4 regions of the Bradyrhizobium sp. SZCCHNRI1009 genome follow, and region 3 is predicted to be linked to each of the others. Evidence: predicted binding sites of a transcription regulator. Region 3 holds the regulator's gene; each other region holds the start of a gene.
What was found. Region 3 encodes PhoB, which activates phosphate uptake and scavenging genes when phosphate is short. Its sites were predicted from a motif close to TGTCATNNANCTGTCAT; they were not measured.
Positions count from the first base shown of each region.

Region 1: a site for PhoB is predicted at 1,713-1,729, ahead of QX010_RS27655 (UDP-2,3-diacylglucosamine diphosphatase). Genes of this name have one in related genera too.
Region 2: a site for PhoB is predicted at 1,687-1,703, ahead of QX010_RS18340 (DUF47 domain-containing protein). Genes of this name have one in related genera too.
Region 4: a site for PhoB is predicted at 1,741-1,757, ahead of QX010_RS15305 (DUF2794 domain-containing protein). Genes of this name have one in related genera too.

Region 1 is NZ_JAUEUL010000023.1:56,837-60,187, forward strand. Features, by position in the region: gene pyk (pyruvate kinase) at 142-1,560, shown strand; gene QX010_RS27655 (UDP-2,3-diacylglucosamine diphosphatase) at 1,753-2,565, shown strand; gene QX010_RS27660 (threonine/serine dehydratase) at 2,613-3,351, shown strand, end outside.
Region 2 is NZ_JAUEUL010000009.1:245,083-248,433, reverse strand. Features, by position in the region: gene QX010_RS18350 (branched-chain amino acid ABC transporter permease) at 1-631, shown strand, start outside; gene QX010_RS18345 (branched-chain amino acid ABC transporter permease) at 633-1,601, shown strand; gene QX010_RS18340 (DUF47 domain-containing protein) at 1,745-2,389, shown strand; gene QX010_RS18335 (anion permease) at 2,404-3,351, shown strand, end outside.
Region 3 is NZ_JAUEUL010000012.1:60,753-64,103, reverse strand. Features, by position in the region: gene QX010_RS21045 (trypsin-like serine protease) at 1-878, opposite strand, end outside; gene phoB (phosphate regulon transcriptional regulator PhoB) at 1,026-1,733, opposite strand; gene phoU (phosphate signaling complex protein PhoU) at 1,750-2,466, opposite strand; gene pstB (phosphate ABC transporter ATP-binding protein PstB) at 2,497-3,321, opposite strand; gene pstA (phosphate ABC transporter permease PstA) at 3,318-3,351, opposite strand, start outside.
Region 4 is NZ_JAUEUL010000007.1:159,548-162,898, forward strand. Features, by position in the region: gene acnA (aconitate hydratase AcnA) at 1-379, shown strand, start outside; gene QX010_RS15300 (DUF1223 domain-containing protein) at 568-1,350, shown strand; gene QX010_RS15305 (DUF2794 domain-containing protein) at 1,769-2,134, shown strand; gene QX010_RS15310 (N-acetyltransferase family protein) at 2,176-2,703, opposite strand; gene QX010_RS15315 (Bax inhibitor-1/YccA family protein) at 2,859-3,351, opposite strand, start outside.

The sequences.
Region 1 (3,351 bases), on a different contig from region 3:
TGTTCCGCGTCGCGCTTGCAATGGACGCTGCGGGGCGTATACCAGCGCTTCCGCCGCGTCCGCGCATGCTAATCACATGCATGTCATAGTGACGCGAGACACGGACTTAAGTGGCCTGGGCTTCAGGAGAAAGGACACATCATGCGTCGTCACCGTCGAGCCAAGATCGTCGCGACTGTCGGTCCCGCGAGCAATTCTCCGGAGGTGCTGAAAGCGCTGTTCCTCGCCGGTGTAGACACATTTCGTCTCAATTTCAGCCACGGCACGCAGGCCGATCACGCCAGGGTCCATGCCGCGATCCGCGCCCTCGAGAAGGAGGTGCAGCGGCCAATCGGCATCTTGATGGATCTGCAGGGTCCGAAGATTCGTGTCGGCACGCTACGCGACAAGAAGATCCAGGTCGAAGCCGGCGAGACGATTCGGTTTGTCCTCAACGGCACCGAGGGCGACAAGACGTCGATTCCGTTGCCGCATCCGGAGATCTTTGCGGCGGTCGCGCCCGGTCACGATCTTCTGATCGATGACGGCCGCGTGCGGGTGCGCGTCATGGGCCTCGGCGACGACTGGATCGAAGCCAAGGTGATCGTCGGCGGCGCGATCTCCAATCACAAGGGCGTCAATCTGCCGGGCACGATTCTGGAGCTGTCGCCGCTGACGGCCAAGGACCGCTCCGATCTTGCCTTTGGGCTCGACCTCGGCGTCGACTGGGTGGCGCTGTCGTTCGTGCAGAAGCCGTCCGACGTGCTGGAGGCGAGGGGCCTGATCAATGGCCGCGCCGGCATCATGTCCAAGATCGAGAAGCCGGCGGCGCTGGAGCGCATCGACGACATCATCCAGCTGTCGGACGCGATCATGGTCGCGCGCGGCGATCTCGGCGTCGAGATTCCCAACGAGGACGTGCCGGGCAAGCAGAAGGAGCTGGTGCGCGCCTGCCGGCTCGCGGTGAAGCCGGTGATCGTCGCGACGCAGATGCTGGATTCGATGGTCGCGACGCCGACGCCGACCCGCGCCGAGGTCTCCGACGTCGCGACCGCGATCTATGACGGCGCCGACGCGGTGATGCTGTCGGCGGAATCGGCCAGCGGGCAATACCCGCGCGAGGCGGTCGCGATGATGGACAGCATCATCAAGGCAACCGAGGGCCACAAGATGTACCGCTCCATCGTCGAGGCGACGCAGCCGGGCGAGGAGCAGACCGCACCGCATGCGGTGGCGACCGCCGCGGCCGACCTGGCGTCGGCGATCCACGCCAGGGCGATCGTGGCCTATACGTCGAGCGGAACTTCGGCCTCCCGCGTTGCGCGCAAGCGGCCGAGCCTGCCGATTCTGGCGATCACGCCGAACGAGGACACCTCGCGGCGCATGTGCCTGTTGTGGGGCGCGCACAGCGTGCTGTCGCAGGACGTGCAGAACTACGAGGAAATGGTCGAGCGCGCGACCTTCTTTGCCGTGCAGGAGGAGTTCGCGGAAGCCGGCGACCTGCTCGTCGTCGTCGCCGGCATCCCGTTCGCGCAGGCCGGCACCACCAACAATCTGCGTGTCGTCACCATGCCGAGATAGGAGGCCGATTTTCCCTGTTCGCGCCGCCCGCCTGTCGCCTGATTGTCGCACCGCGCTGGTATCGCGGGGCAGTGACGAAGGACGTCGCGAGTCGTCGAACGAGCGGTGTCCGGTCGCGGTCCGGCAGGACGGGTTCTGCCAGTGAGGCCGTTCGTCATCGCGGTGTCATCAGGGGCTGTTAGGTGGGCGCGCATGGGACTTGAGACTGCTGGTGAAGAAAGCCCGGCTCGGCGCTTTCGGACGTTGTTCATCTCGGACGTTCATCTCGGAGCCCGCGGCTCGCAGGCCAATCTCCTGGTCGATTTCCTGCGCCACCATGATGCCGATACGATCTATCTGGTCGGCGACATCATCGATGGCTGGGCGCTCAAATCGAGCTGGCATTGGCCGCAGTCGCATAACGACCTGGTGCAGAAGATGCTGCGCAAGGCGCGCAAGGGCGCCAAGGTCGTTTACGTCCCCGGCAATCACGACGAGTTCCTGCGCGGCTACTACGGCACGCATTTCGGCGGCATCGACGTCGTCGAGAACATCGTGCACACCGGCACCGACGGCAAACGCTATCTCGTCATTCACGGCGACATCTTCGATCTGGTCGTGCAGAACGCGCGCTGGCTCGCCCATCTCGGCGACAAGGCCTACGATTTTGCGATCCAGATGAACCGGCTGGTCAACTTCTTCCGCCGCATGTTCGGCGTGCCCTATTGGTCGCTGTCGCAATGGGCCAAGCAGAAGGTCAAGAACGCGGTGAACTATATCGGCGCGTTCGAGACGGCACTGGCCTCCGAGGCGCGCCGGCATGGCGCTGACGGCGTGATCTGCGGCCACATCCATTGCGCCGTCATCCGCGACCAGGACGGCATCCGCTACATGAATTGCGGCGACTGGGTCGAAAGCTGCACGGCGCTGGTCGAGCACGAGGACGGCCGCTTCGAGATCCTCACCTGGACCGATCCGCAGCGGCAGCCGGCGCCGGTTCCGCAGCTGGCCGCCCGCGCCGCCTGACACCGGCTCCCTTGCCTCTCGGCAATCGGGCGCGGTAAAATCGGGGCATGACAGCTCATTCCCCGATCCTGCCCGTGACCGTCGCCGACATCGATGCGGCGGCACGCGTCCTCGCGCCCGTGGCCGTGCGGACCCCGCTGCTGCCGGCTCCCGTGCTCAACGAGCGGTTCAAAGCGAACGTGTTCGTGAAGCCGGAGGTGCTGCAGCGGACCGGCTCGTTCAAGTTCCGCGGCGCCTACAACAAGCTGGCGTCGATCCCGCAAGCAGCGCGCGGCAACGGCGTCGTCGCATTCTCCTCCGGCAATCATGCGCAGGGCGTCGCCCATGCCGCCACATTGCTGGGCATGGACGCCACGATCGTGATGCCCTCGGATGCGCCGGCGGCCAAGCGCGAGCGCACCAAGGCGTTCGGCGCCGACGTCGTGCTCTATGATCGCGACCGCGAGGACCGCGAAGCGATCGCGCGCGACATCGCTGCAAAGCGCGGCTCGACGGTGGTGCCGCCCTATGACGATCCCTTTGTCATCGCAGGGCAGGGCACCGTCGGCCGCGAGATCGCCGCAGATCTCGCGGCGCTGGGCCTGTCGCCGGATCTGGTGATTGTGCCTGCTTCCGGCGGCGGGCTGCTTGCCGGCGTCTCGACCGCGGTGAAGGCGCAGTTTCCGAGCACCCAGATGGTCGTGGCTGAGCCCAAGGGCTTCGACGACCATGCGCGCTCGCTGCGGGCCGGCCACCGCGAGGCCCACGATGCAAAGGGCCGAACCATCTGCGACGCGCTGATGGCGG
Region 2 (3,351 bases), on a different contig from region 3:
CCTCGAGCGCACCATGCTGCAATGGATTGCCGGGCTCGACCATCTCTACGGACTGCTGCTGACGTTCGGACTGGCGCTGATCATCCAGGGCGTGTTCCAGAACTTCTTCGGCTCGTCCGGCCTGCCTTACGCGATCCCGGATCAGCTCCGTGGCGGCATGAACCTCGGCTTCATGTATCTGCCGGTCTATCGCGGCTGGGTCGTCATCTTCTCCCTGGTCGTCTGCCTGGCGACCTGGTTCCTGATCGAGCGCACCCGGCTCGGCGCCTACCTGCGCGCAGCCACCGAGAACCCGACCTTGGTGCGGGCCTTCGGCATCAACGTCCCGCGCATGATCACGCTGACCTACGGCCTCGGCGTCGGGCTTGCGGCGCTGGCCGGCGTGCTGTCGGCGCCGATCAACCAGGTGCGGCCGCTGATGGGCGAGCACATCATCATCGTGGTGTTCGCGGTGGTTGTGATCGGCGGCATGGGTTCGATCATGGGCTCGATCATCACCGGCTTCCTGCTCGGCGTGATCGAGGGACTGACAAAGTATTTCTATCCCGAGGCTTCCAACACCGTGGTCTTCGTTCTGATGGTCCTGGTGCTGCTGGTGAAGCCGACGGGTCTGACCGGACGGGCGGCCTGACATGACATCCATCACCGACGCGACCCTGCCGATCACCCCGCGCGCGATGCGCGACGAGATGATCGTGTTCGTCATCATGGCAGCGCTGCTGGCGATCGTGCCGTGGACCGGGCTGTACCCGTTCTTCGTCATGCAGGCGCTGTGCTTCGCGCTGCTCGCCTGCGCCTTCAACCTCCTGATCGGCTATGGCGGCCTGTTGTCGTTCGGCCACGCGATGTTCCTGGGAACGGCCGGCTATTGCAGCGCCCACGCGTTGAAAGTGTGGGGGCTGCCGCCCGAGCTCGGCATCCTCACGGGCGTTGCCGGATCGTTCGTCCTGTCGGTGATCACCGGCTACATCTCGATCCGCCGGCAGGGCATCTATTTCGCGATGATCACCCTGGCGCTGTCGCAGCTCTTGTACTTCATCTATCTGCAGGCGCCGTTCACCCATGGCGAGGACGGTATCCAGGGCATTCCGCAGGGGCGGATGTTCGGCATCCTCGACCTGTCCAAGCCGACGGTGCTGTATTACGTCGTGCTGGCCGGCTTCCTCGCCGGCTTCCTGCTGATCTTCCGCACCATCAACTCGCCGTTCGGCGAGGTGCTGAAGTCGATCCGCGAGAACGAGCAGCGGGCGATCTCGCTGGGCTACAAGACCGACCAGTACAAGCTGCTCGCCTTCATCCTGTCGGGGACGCTGGCTGGCCTGGCCGGTGCGCTGAAGGTGTTCGTCGCCCAGAATGCCTCGCTGACCGACGTCGAGGTCGGGATGTCCGGCCAGATCGTGCTCATGACCCTGGTCGGCGGGCTCGGCACCGTGTTCGGCCCCGTCGTCGGCGCGTTCGTGATCGTCGGCATGCAGCAATATCTGTCCGGCTTCGGCCAGTGGGTGACGGTGATCCAGGGCGGCATCTTCGTCGCCTGCGTGCTCACCTTCCGCCGCGGCGTGGTCGGAGAAATCGCCCATCTGTTCAAGCGATCCCTCTAAGCTGTTGATCTGTAAAGAGATCGTCGAAAGGGCAGAAAGCGGTGGATGAACCGGCCACCGCTTCTGCTGGTGCGCGATCCGGAGTATGACAGTTCTGTGACGGGTCGGCCCTGGCCCGTTTCGGAATGGATGGATCTCGTCCCATGCTGCACTGGTTTCGCGCCGTTCTCCCGCGGGAGGAGCGGTTTTTCGATTTGTTCGCCCGCCACAACAAGGTGGTGATCCAAGGCGCGCATGCGCTGCAGGACATGCTTAAGGGCGGCGACGACATCCTCAGGCACTGCCAGCGCGTCAGCCAGCTCGAGAACGAGGCCGACAACATCACGCGGGAGGTGCTGACCGCGGTCCGCCGCACCTTCATCACCCCGTTCGACCGCGGCGACATCAAGAACCTGATCACCTCGATGGACGACGCCATCGACCAGATGCAGCAGACCGCCAAGGCCGTGGTGCTGTTCGAGGTCAAGGAGTTCGAGCCGACCATGCGCGAGATGGGCACCTTGCTGGTCGATTGCGCCAATCTGATCGGGAAGGCGCTGCCGCTGCTGCAGGCGATCGGCCAGAACGTGCCGATGATCACCGCGATCACCGAGGAGATGACCAAGCTCGAGGGCCGGGTCGACGACCTCCACGACATTGGGCTGAAGGAGCTATTCCTCAAGCACCGCAACGCCAACACGATGGACTTCATCGTCGGCGCCGAGATCTACGACCATCTGGAGAAGGTCGCCGACCGCTTCGACGACGTCGCCAACGAGATCAATTCGATCATGATCGAACAGGTCTAGGGTAGGGCCGCGCCGTGGACGCTCAACTCGGCCTTCCGATCCTGGTTGGCCTCATCGCCGTCGCACTCGCCTTCGATTTCCTGAACGGCCTGCACGACGCCGCCAACTCGATCGCGACCATCGTCTCGACCCGCGTGCTCCGGCCGCAATATGCGGTGTTCTGGGCCGCGTTCTTCAATTTCGTGGCGTTCAGCGTGTTCGGACTGCATGTCGCGCAGACCATCGGCACCGGGATCATCGATCCCGCGATCGTCGACGCCCACGTGATCTTCGCGGCCCTGGTCGGCGCGATCGTCTGGAACCTGGTCACCTGGGCGGCCGGCATTCCGTCGTCGAGCTCGCACGCGCTGATCGGCGGCCTGGTCGGGGCAGGGGTCGCCAAGGCCGGCATCTCGGCCACCGTGTGGAGCGGCCTGTCCAAGACCGTGCTCGCGATCGTGCTGTCGCCGCTGGTCGGGCTGGTGCTGGCGATGATCCTGGTTGCGATCGTGTCCTGGGCCTCGGTGCGCTCGACGCCGTTTGCCGTGGACCGGGCCTTCCGCATCCTGCAATTCGCTTCGGCCTCGCTGTATTCGCTCGGCCACGGCGGCAACGACGCGCAGAAGACGATGGGCATCATCGCGGTGCTGTTGTACTCGCAGGGCCATCTCGGCGAGCAGTTCACGGTGCCGTTCTGGGTGGTGCTGTCGTGCCAGGCCGCGATGGCGCTGGGCACGCTGATGGGCGGCTGGCGCATCGTCCGGACCATGGGCCTGCGCATCACCAAGCTGAATCCGATGCAGGGCTTCTGCGCCGAGACCGGCGGCGCCATCACGCTGTTCCTGGCGACGTTCCTCGGCGTGCCCGTCTCGACCACCCACACCATCACCGGTGCCATCGTCGGCGTCGGCGCCGCCCGCCGCGCCTCGGCGGTGCGCTGGAACGTCGCCGGATCGATCGTCTATGCCTGGATCTTCACGATT
Region 3 (3,351 bases):
GGCGCCACGATCAGCTTGTCGGCGACCGACGATGCCGCCGGCGTGCCCCTGTTCATGCCGGCCAGGAAGCGGACATTGCCGGGGCTGACCTGCGCGACGCCGTTGAACACGCAATGCGCGGCGGTGAGCACGACGCGCGCCGCGACCAGCGTGCCGGTGCACCAGCCGCCGGTCGAGTATTGCGCGACGGTGACGACGCCGATCGACGACGCCGGCCACGAGGTGGGATCGACGACCTCTCCGATGTGGCGGTCGAGCCCGAGCAGTTGCTCCGGACGCGGAGCGGCGACGCCCGCCTCCGCCGATTCCGGCTTCGGCCGCCAGGCCGCAATGGCGCTCTGGGCCTGGACGCGCTGCGGCTCCGTCAGCTTGACCCGCTGCACGTCGCGGCGGGCCGATCGCACGCCGCTGCGACCCGCCATCACCAGCCAGGCGTAGCCCTGCACGACGTCCTGCTGCACGCCGCGACCGTCGAGCAGCATCAGGCCCAGCATGTATTGCGACTGGGCAAAGCCCTGCGCTGCCGCGCGGCTGAACCAGCGGCCGGCTTCGCCATAATTGCTCGCGACACCTTCGCCGTTGACATAGGCGATGCCGAGATAATGCTGGGCGACGGCGAGGCCCTGATCGGCGGCCTTGCGATACCACGCCAGCGCCTCGGCGGGGTTGCGCGGTTGGCCCCAGCCGAAGGCCTCCATGAAGCCGACGTCGAACTGCGCCCGCGCATCGCCCTTGGCGGCCAGCGGCAGCAGGCGGCGCATCGCCGCGGCGTGCTGTCCGTTTCCCGCCGCGGCGACCGCGTCTTCGAGCTCGGCGGCCGCGGCGCCCGCCGCGCTGCCGAGCAGGACGGCTAGAGATATGATGATGGTCTTGATCAAGGGCGTCCGCTGGGACCGAAACATCGTGACGGGCCACGAAGCAGACACGATCAAGACGGCGGCGGCGTGGCGGAAAGCGGACCGCGATCTCCTCAATCGGGCCCCCTCGCGCCTCACACCTGCTTCATCCTCACGCCCGATCGCCCCTTACACCTGCTCGCTCTTGGCGAAGCGATCATCGAGCGCATAGCCGGCGCCGCGCACGGTGCGGATCGGGTCCTGCTCGCGGCCCGGATTGAGCAGCTTGCGCAGGCGGCCGATATGGACGTCGACCGTGCGCTCGTCGATATAGATGTCGCGGCCCCAGACGCTGTCGAGCAGCTGCTCACGGCTGAACACGCGGCCGGGATGCTCCAGGAAAAACTCGAGCAGGCGGTATTCGGTCGGGCCGAGATCGATCGGCCGTCCCGAGCGCGCCACGCGGCGCTTCTCGCGGTCGAGCTCGATGTCGCCATAGGACAGCACGGTCGCCAGCCGCTCCGGGCTCGCCCGCCGCAGCAGGCCCTTCACGCGCGCCAGCAGCTCCGGCACCGAGAACGGCTTGACGATGTAGTCGTCGGCGCCGGTCGCGAGGCCGCGCACGCGCTCGCTCTCCTCGCCGCGCGCGGTGAGCATGATGATCGGCAATTGCCGGGTCTCGGACCGCGCCCGCAGGCGGCGGCACAGCTCGATGCCGGACAGGCCCGGCAGCATCCAGTCGAGCACGACGAGATCGGGAACGCGCTCCTTCAGCCGTGTGTCGGCCTCGTCTCCGCGCGCCACCGTCTCGACCTCGTAGCCTTCGGCCTCGAGGTTGTAGCGCAGGAGCGTCGTCAGCGCCTCCTCGTCCTCCACCACCAGAATTCGGGCGCCCATGTCAGAACCGTCTCTCTCAGTTGCCGGGGATCGTCGTCGCGAAGCTCGTCATGTCGCCCTTCGGGCGCTTGTCCATGATCTGCTGGCCTTCGATCATATAGAAGACGGTCTCCGCGATGTTGGTCGCGTGATCGCCGATGCGCTCGATGTTCTTGGCGCAGAACATCAGATGGATGCAGAACGAGATGTTGCGCGGATCCTCCATCATGTAGGTCAGGAGTTCGCGGAACAGCGAGGTGCAGATGGCGTCGACCTCCTCGTCGCCCTTCCACACCGTCATCGCCGCCGGCAGGTCGTGCGCGGCATAGGCGTCCAGCACCGTCTTGACCTGCGACTGCACCAGGTCGGTCATGTGCTCGAGCCCGCGGATCAGCTTGAGCGGATGGAAGTCGCTCTCCAGCGCCGCGACGCGCTTGCCGATGTTCTTGGCGAGATCGCCGATGCGCTCCAGATCGGTGGCGACCCGCATCGCACCGACGATCTCGCGCAGGTCGACCGCCATCGGCTGTCGCCGGGCGATGGTAAGAACGGCGCGCTCCTCGATGATGCGCTGCAGCTTGTCGACCTCGGCGTCGGTGGCGACCACCTTCTGGCCGAGTGCGATGTCGCGCCGCACCAGCGCATCGACGGAATCGACGATCAGACGCTCGGCGAGGCCGCCCATTTCCGACACCAGCCGGGTGAGATCCTGCAGATCGCTGTCGAACGCCTTGGCGGTATGTTCACTGGCCATGATGATCTCCTGAAGTCAATGTCGTCGGCGTCAGCCGAACCGGCCGGTGATGTAATCCTGGGTCCGCCGATCGCTCGGCGAGGTGAAGATCTTGCTGGTGTCGTCGAACTCGATCAGCTCGCCGAGATACATGAAGGCGGTCTTGTCGGAGACGCGCGCCGCCTGCTGCATGTTATGCGTCACGATGGCGATCGTATAGTTTTCGGCGAGCTCCTGGATCAGCTCCTCGACCTTGGCGGTCGAGATCGGATCGAGCGCCGAGCACGGCTCGTCGAACAGGATCACCTCCGGCCGGACCGCCACGGTGCGCGCAATGCACAGCCGCTGCTGCTGGCCGCCTGACAGCGACAGGCCCGAAGCGTTGAGCTTGTCCTTGACCTCGTTCCACAACGCGCCGCCGCGCAGTGCCTTCTCGACCCGGTCGTCCATCTCCGACTTGGAGATCTTCTCATACAGCCGGATGCCGAAGGCGATGTTCTCGTAGATCGTCATCGGGAACGGCGTCGGCTTCTGGAACACCATGCCGACCCGGGCCCGCAGCAGGTTGAGGTCGAGCTTGGGATCGAGGATGTTGGTGTTGTCCAGCATGAGCTGGCCAACGGCGCGCTGGCCCGGGTAGAGATCGTACATCCGGTTGAAGATGCGCAGCAGGGTCGACTTGCCGCAGCCGGACGGGCCGATGAACGCGGTGACGCGGTTGGTCCCCAGCGACAGGTTGATGTTCTTCAGCGCGTGGTGATCGCCGTAATAGAAGTTCAGGTTGCGCGCGGTCACCTTGGCGGGGGCTTCCGGCAAAACCTTGCCGTTCAGCGCGGCGGGATTGGGCTGGCTGACGGATACGGACAGGTCGGTCATTTTGCGTTCCTCTCGGCGCCGAGAATGCGT
Region 4 (3,351 bases), on a different contig from region 3:
CGCCGGCGCCGAATACGGCAACGGCTCATCGCGCGACTGGGCCGCCAAAGGTACCCGGCTGCTCGGCGTCCGCGCCGTGATCTGCCAGAGCTTCGAGCGCATCCATCGCTCCAACCTGGTCGGTATGGGCGTGCTGCCGCTCACCTTCCAGGAAGGCACGTCCTGGTCCTCGCTCGGCCTCAAGGGCGACGAGAAGGTTACCATCAAGGGCCTGCAGGGCGACCTGAAGCCGCGCCAAACCCTGACCGCCGAGATCGTCTCGGCCGACGGTGCGGCGCAGCAGGTGCCGCTGCTCTGCCGGATCGATACGCTCGACGAGCTCGACTACTACCGCAACGGCGGCATCCTACACTACGTGCTGCGCAAGCTCGCCGCTTAACCAAAGCGCGATGCGACAGTTTGGCTCACTCTGAAGTGAGTAGCGGGTGATGAAGGAGGCGGCCTATGACAAGGGCCGCCTCCTTTGCATTTTCGGTTTGTTAACTACGAGGACGGCATCGCGGATGCAGTGATGCGCAGGGCGCAGCGGACGGTGGTCCAGACGGGACAGTGGCGATGAGTGGACAGATGTCGTGGTGGTCGCGCGCAGCGCTGAGTGTCTGTGCGGTCATCGCTTTCGTCCGGCCAGCCGCGTCCGATCCCCGTGCGGTGATCGAACTCTTCACCTCTCAAGGCTGTTCGTCCTGCCCGCCGGCTGACAAGATCCTCGGCGAGCTCGCCAGAGATCCTTCGGTCATCGCGTTGTCGCTGCCGATCGACTACTGGGACTATCTCGGCTGGAAGGACACGCTGGCCGACTCCCGCTTCACGGCCCGGCAGCGGGCCTATTCTCGTGCGCGCGGGGACCGCGAGGTCTATACGCCGCAGGCGGTGATCAACGGCTCTGTGCATGTGATCGGCAGCGACCGTGAGGCCATCGAAGGCGCGATCGAGGAAACCGTCCAGGGCGGCGCGGTGATGTCGGTGCCGGTGAGGCTGTCGGTCGACGGCCAGGAGCTCTCCGTCTCGGTCGCCGCGGCCAGCGAGCATGCGCCGCGCCGGCACGGCGAGGTCTGGGTCTGCTCGATCTCGCGGGTGGTCCCGATCTCGGTCGGGCGCGGCGAGAACAGCGGCCGCGACCTGACCTATTACAACGTCGTTCGCGGTCTCCAGAAGCTGGGTGACTGGAACGGGTCGCCGGTCAGCTGGAGCGTGCCGCTGGAGAAGATCGCCCGCGAGGGCGTCGATGGCACCGTCGTCTATGTGCAGGACGGCAGTCGCGACCGCCCTGGGCCAATGCTCGGCGCCGCCTTTTCCGAGTTGCCGTTGGGCGGACGGGCTTCAGCAACGGCGCGTGGTCCCGAGCGCTGATCTTCCGTCGTCCCGATCTTCGTTTCCGCTGACCTGCGTGAGGCGCGTCACGTCCGTGCGACGGCGCGCCGCGACATCTTCCGGCAGCTCACGCCAGAAAAGCAAAAGGACCAACTTGCGTTGGCCCTTTGCCTTACTTGTGAATAGACCCGATCCTGACGACCCCGGGGGGCTGGGGGCTGAGGAATCCGGAACCGAAAGGACCGGGCCAACGCACACGAATCTTATGCCGAAGGTCGGGGGCGGTCGGTGGGCGGAAAGACGGCGCGATTATGATTCCGCTAACGATCCCGTGACGCTTGCGTGTTCGCGGAACTGATGACCTCGCAGGCTCGGTCGAACTTCAACAACGAAAACGGCCCCTTGCGGCTTCTGCCGGATGGCGCGATCATGTCACACAGATGACAGGAGGACGCCAATGAACCTCACGCCGGAGGACGCCGACCCCAGCGAGAACCGCGCGGCGGCGCGCAGTGCGGCCGCAGCGCCGAACCGGGTGACGTTCGACCGCCTGGAGCTGAACCGCATCCTGAACCTCTACGGTCGCATGGTCGCCGACGGTGAGTGGCGCGACTATTCGATCGACTTCCTGCGTGACCGGGCCGTCTTCTCCGTGTTTCGCCGGGCGTCCGAGGTGCCGATCTACCGCATCGAGAAGGATCCGCGTCTCGCACGCAAGCAGGGCATGTACAGCGTGATCTCGGCCACCGGGCTGATCCTGCGCCGCGGCCACGAGCTTGAGCGCGTGTTGCTGGCGATCGCGCCGAAGCCGGCGCTGGTCTGATCCGACCCGCCGGGTGATCACGACATTTCGACCGGCGTCGCTTACGCCGGGACGTCGCTGCTCCCGGCCCCGAGCGGGCGCTGCATCATGACGGTATCGAGCCAGCGGCCGAATTTCAGGCCGACGCTGGGGTGGGTGCCGATCATCTGGAAGCCGCAGGCGGTATGCAGCCCGACCGAGCCGGCATTGGCGGAGTCGCCGATGACGGCGATCATCTGGCGAAAGCCTCCCTCCTCACAGGCGTCGATCAGCCGCCGCATCAGTCGCATCCCGATGCCGCGACGCTGGCTGGCGGGAGCGAGATAGACCGAGTTCTCCACCGTGAAGCGATAGGCAGGGCGGGGCCGGTAGGGCCCGGCATAGGCATAGCCCACCACCTCTCCGTCCAGCAGGGCGGCGAAATAGGGGAAGCCGCCGTCGCGGAGCGCCCGGAAGCGGCGCGTCATCTCCGCCAGATCCGGAGGGTCGAGCTCGAAGGTGGCCGTGCCCTCGCGGACGGCCTGGCCGTAGATGGCGGTGATGGCCGGGAGGTCGGCCTCCTGGGTGGGCCGGATTTCAATGTTCGACATGGGGTGCAAGCATACCCATGCGGACGCGGCGATCAATCCGGCCTCGCGGCATGGCTGTCGCTGCCGCTTTGCGCCGGTCGCAATCGGGTTTGTAAAAACGAAAAGCCCCGGCGGTGAGGCCGGGGCTTCGAAGGTCGCTCGTTCGAGCGGTTGGATCAGTCGCGCTGTCCGAGCAGCTGCAGCAGCAGCGTGAACAGGTTGATGAAGTTCAGGTACAGCGACAGCGCGCCGGTGATCGCTGCGCGCTCGGCGATGTCGCCGCCCGCGGAGGCGTAGCCGTAGATGTACTCGTTCTTCAGGCGCTGCGTATCCCAGGCGGTCAGGCCGGCGAACACGAACACGCCGATCACCGAGACGATGAACTGCAGCATCGAGCTCGCCAGGAACAGGTTCACCAGGCTCGCCAGCACGATGCCGATCAGGCCCATGAACAGGAACGAGCCCATGCCCGTCATGTCACGCTTGGTCGTGTAGCCGTAGAGGCTCAGCGCGCCGAACGTCGCCGCGGTGATGAAGAACACCCGCACGATCGAGGTGTGGGTGTACACCAGGAAGATCGACGACAGCGAGATGCCCATCAAGGCCGAAAACACCCAGAACAGGAGTTGCGCGGTCGACGGCGCGAGGCGGTTGATGCCGGCCGAGATC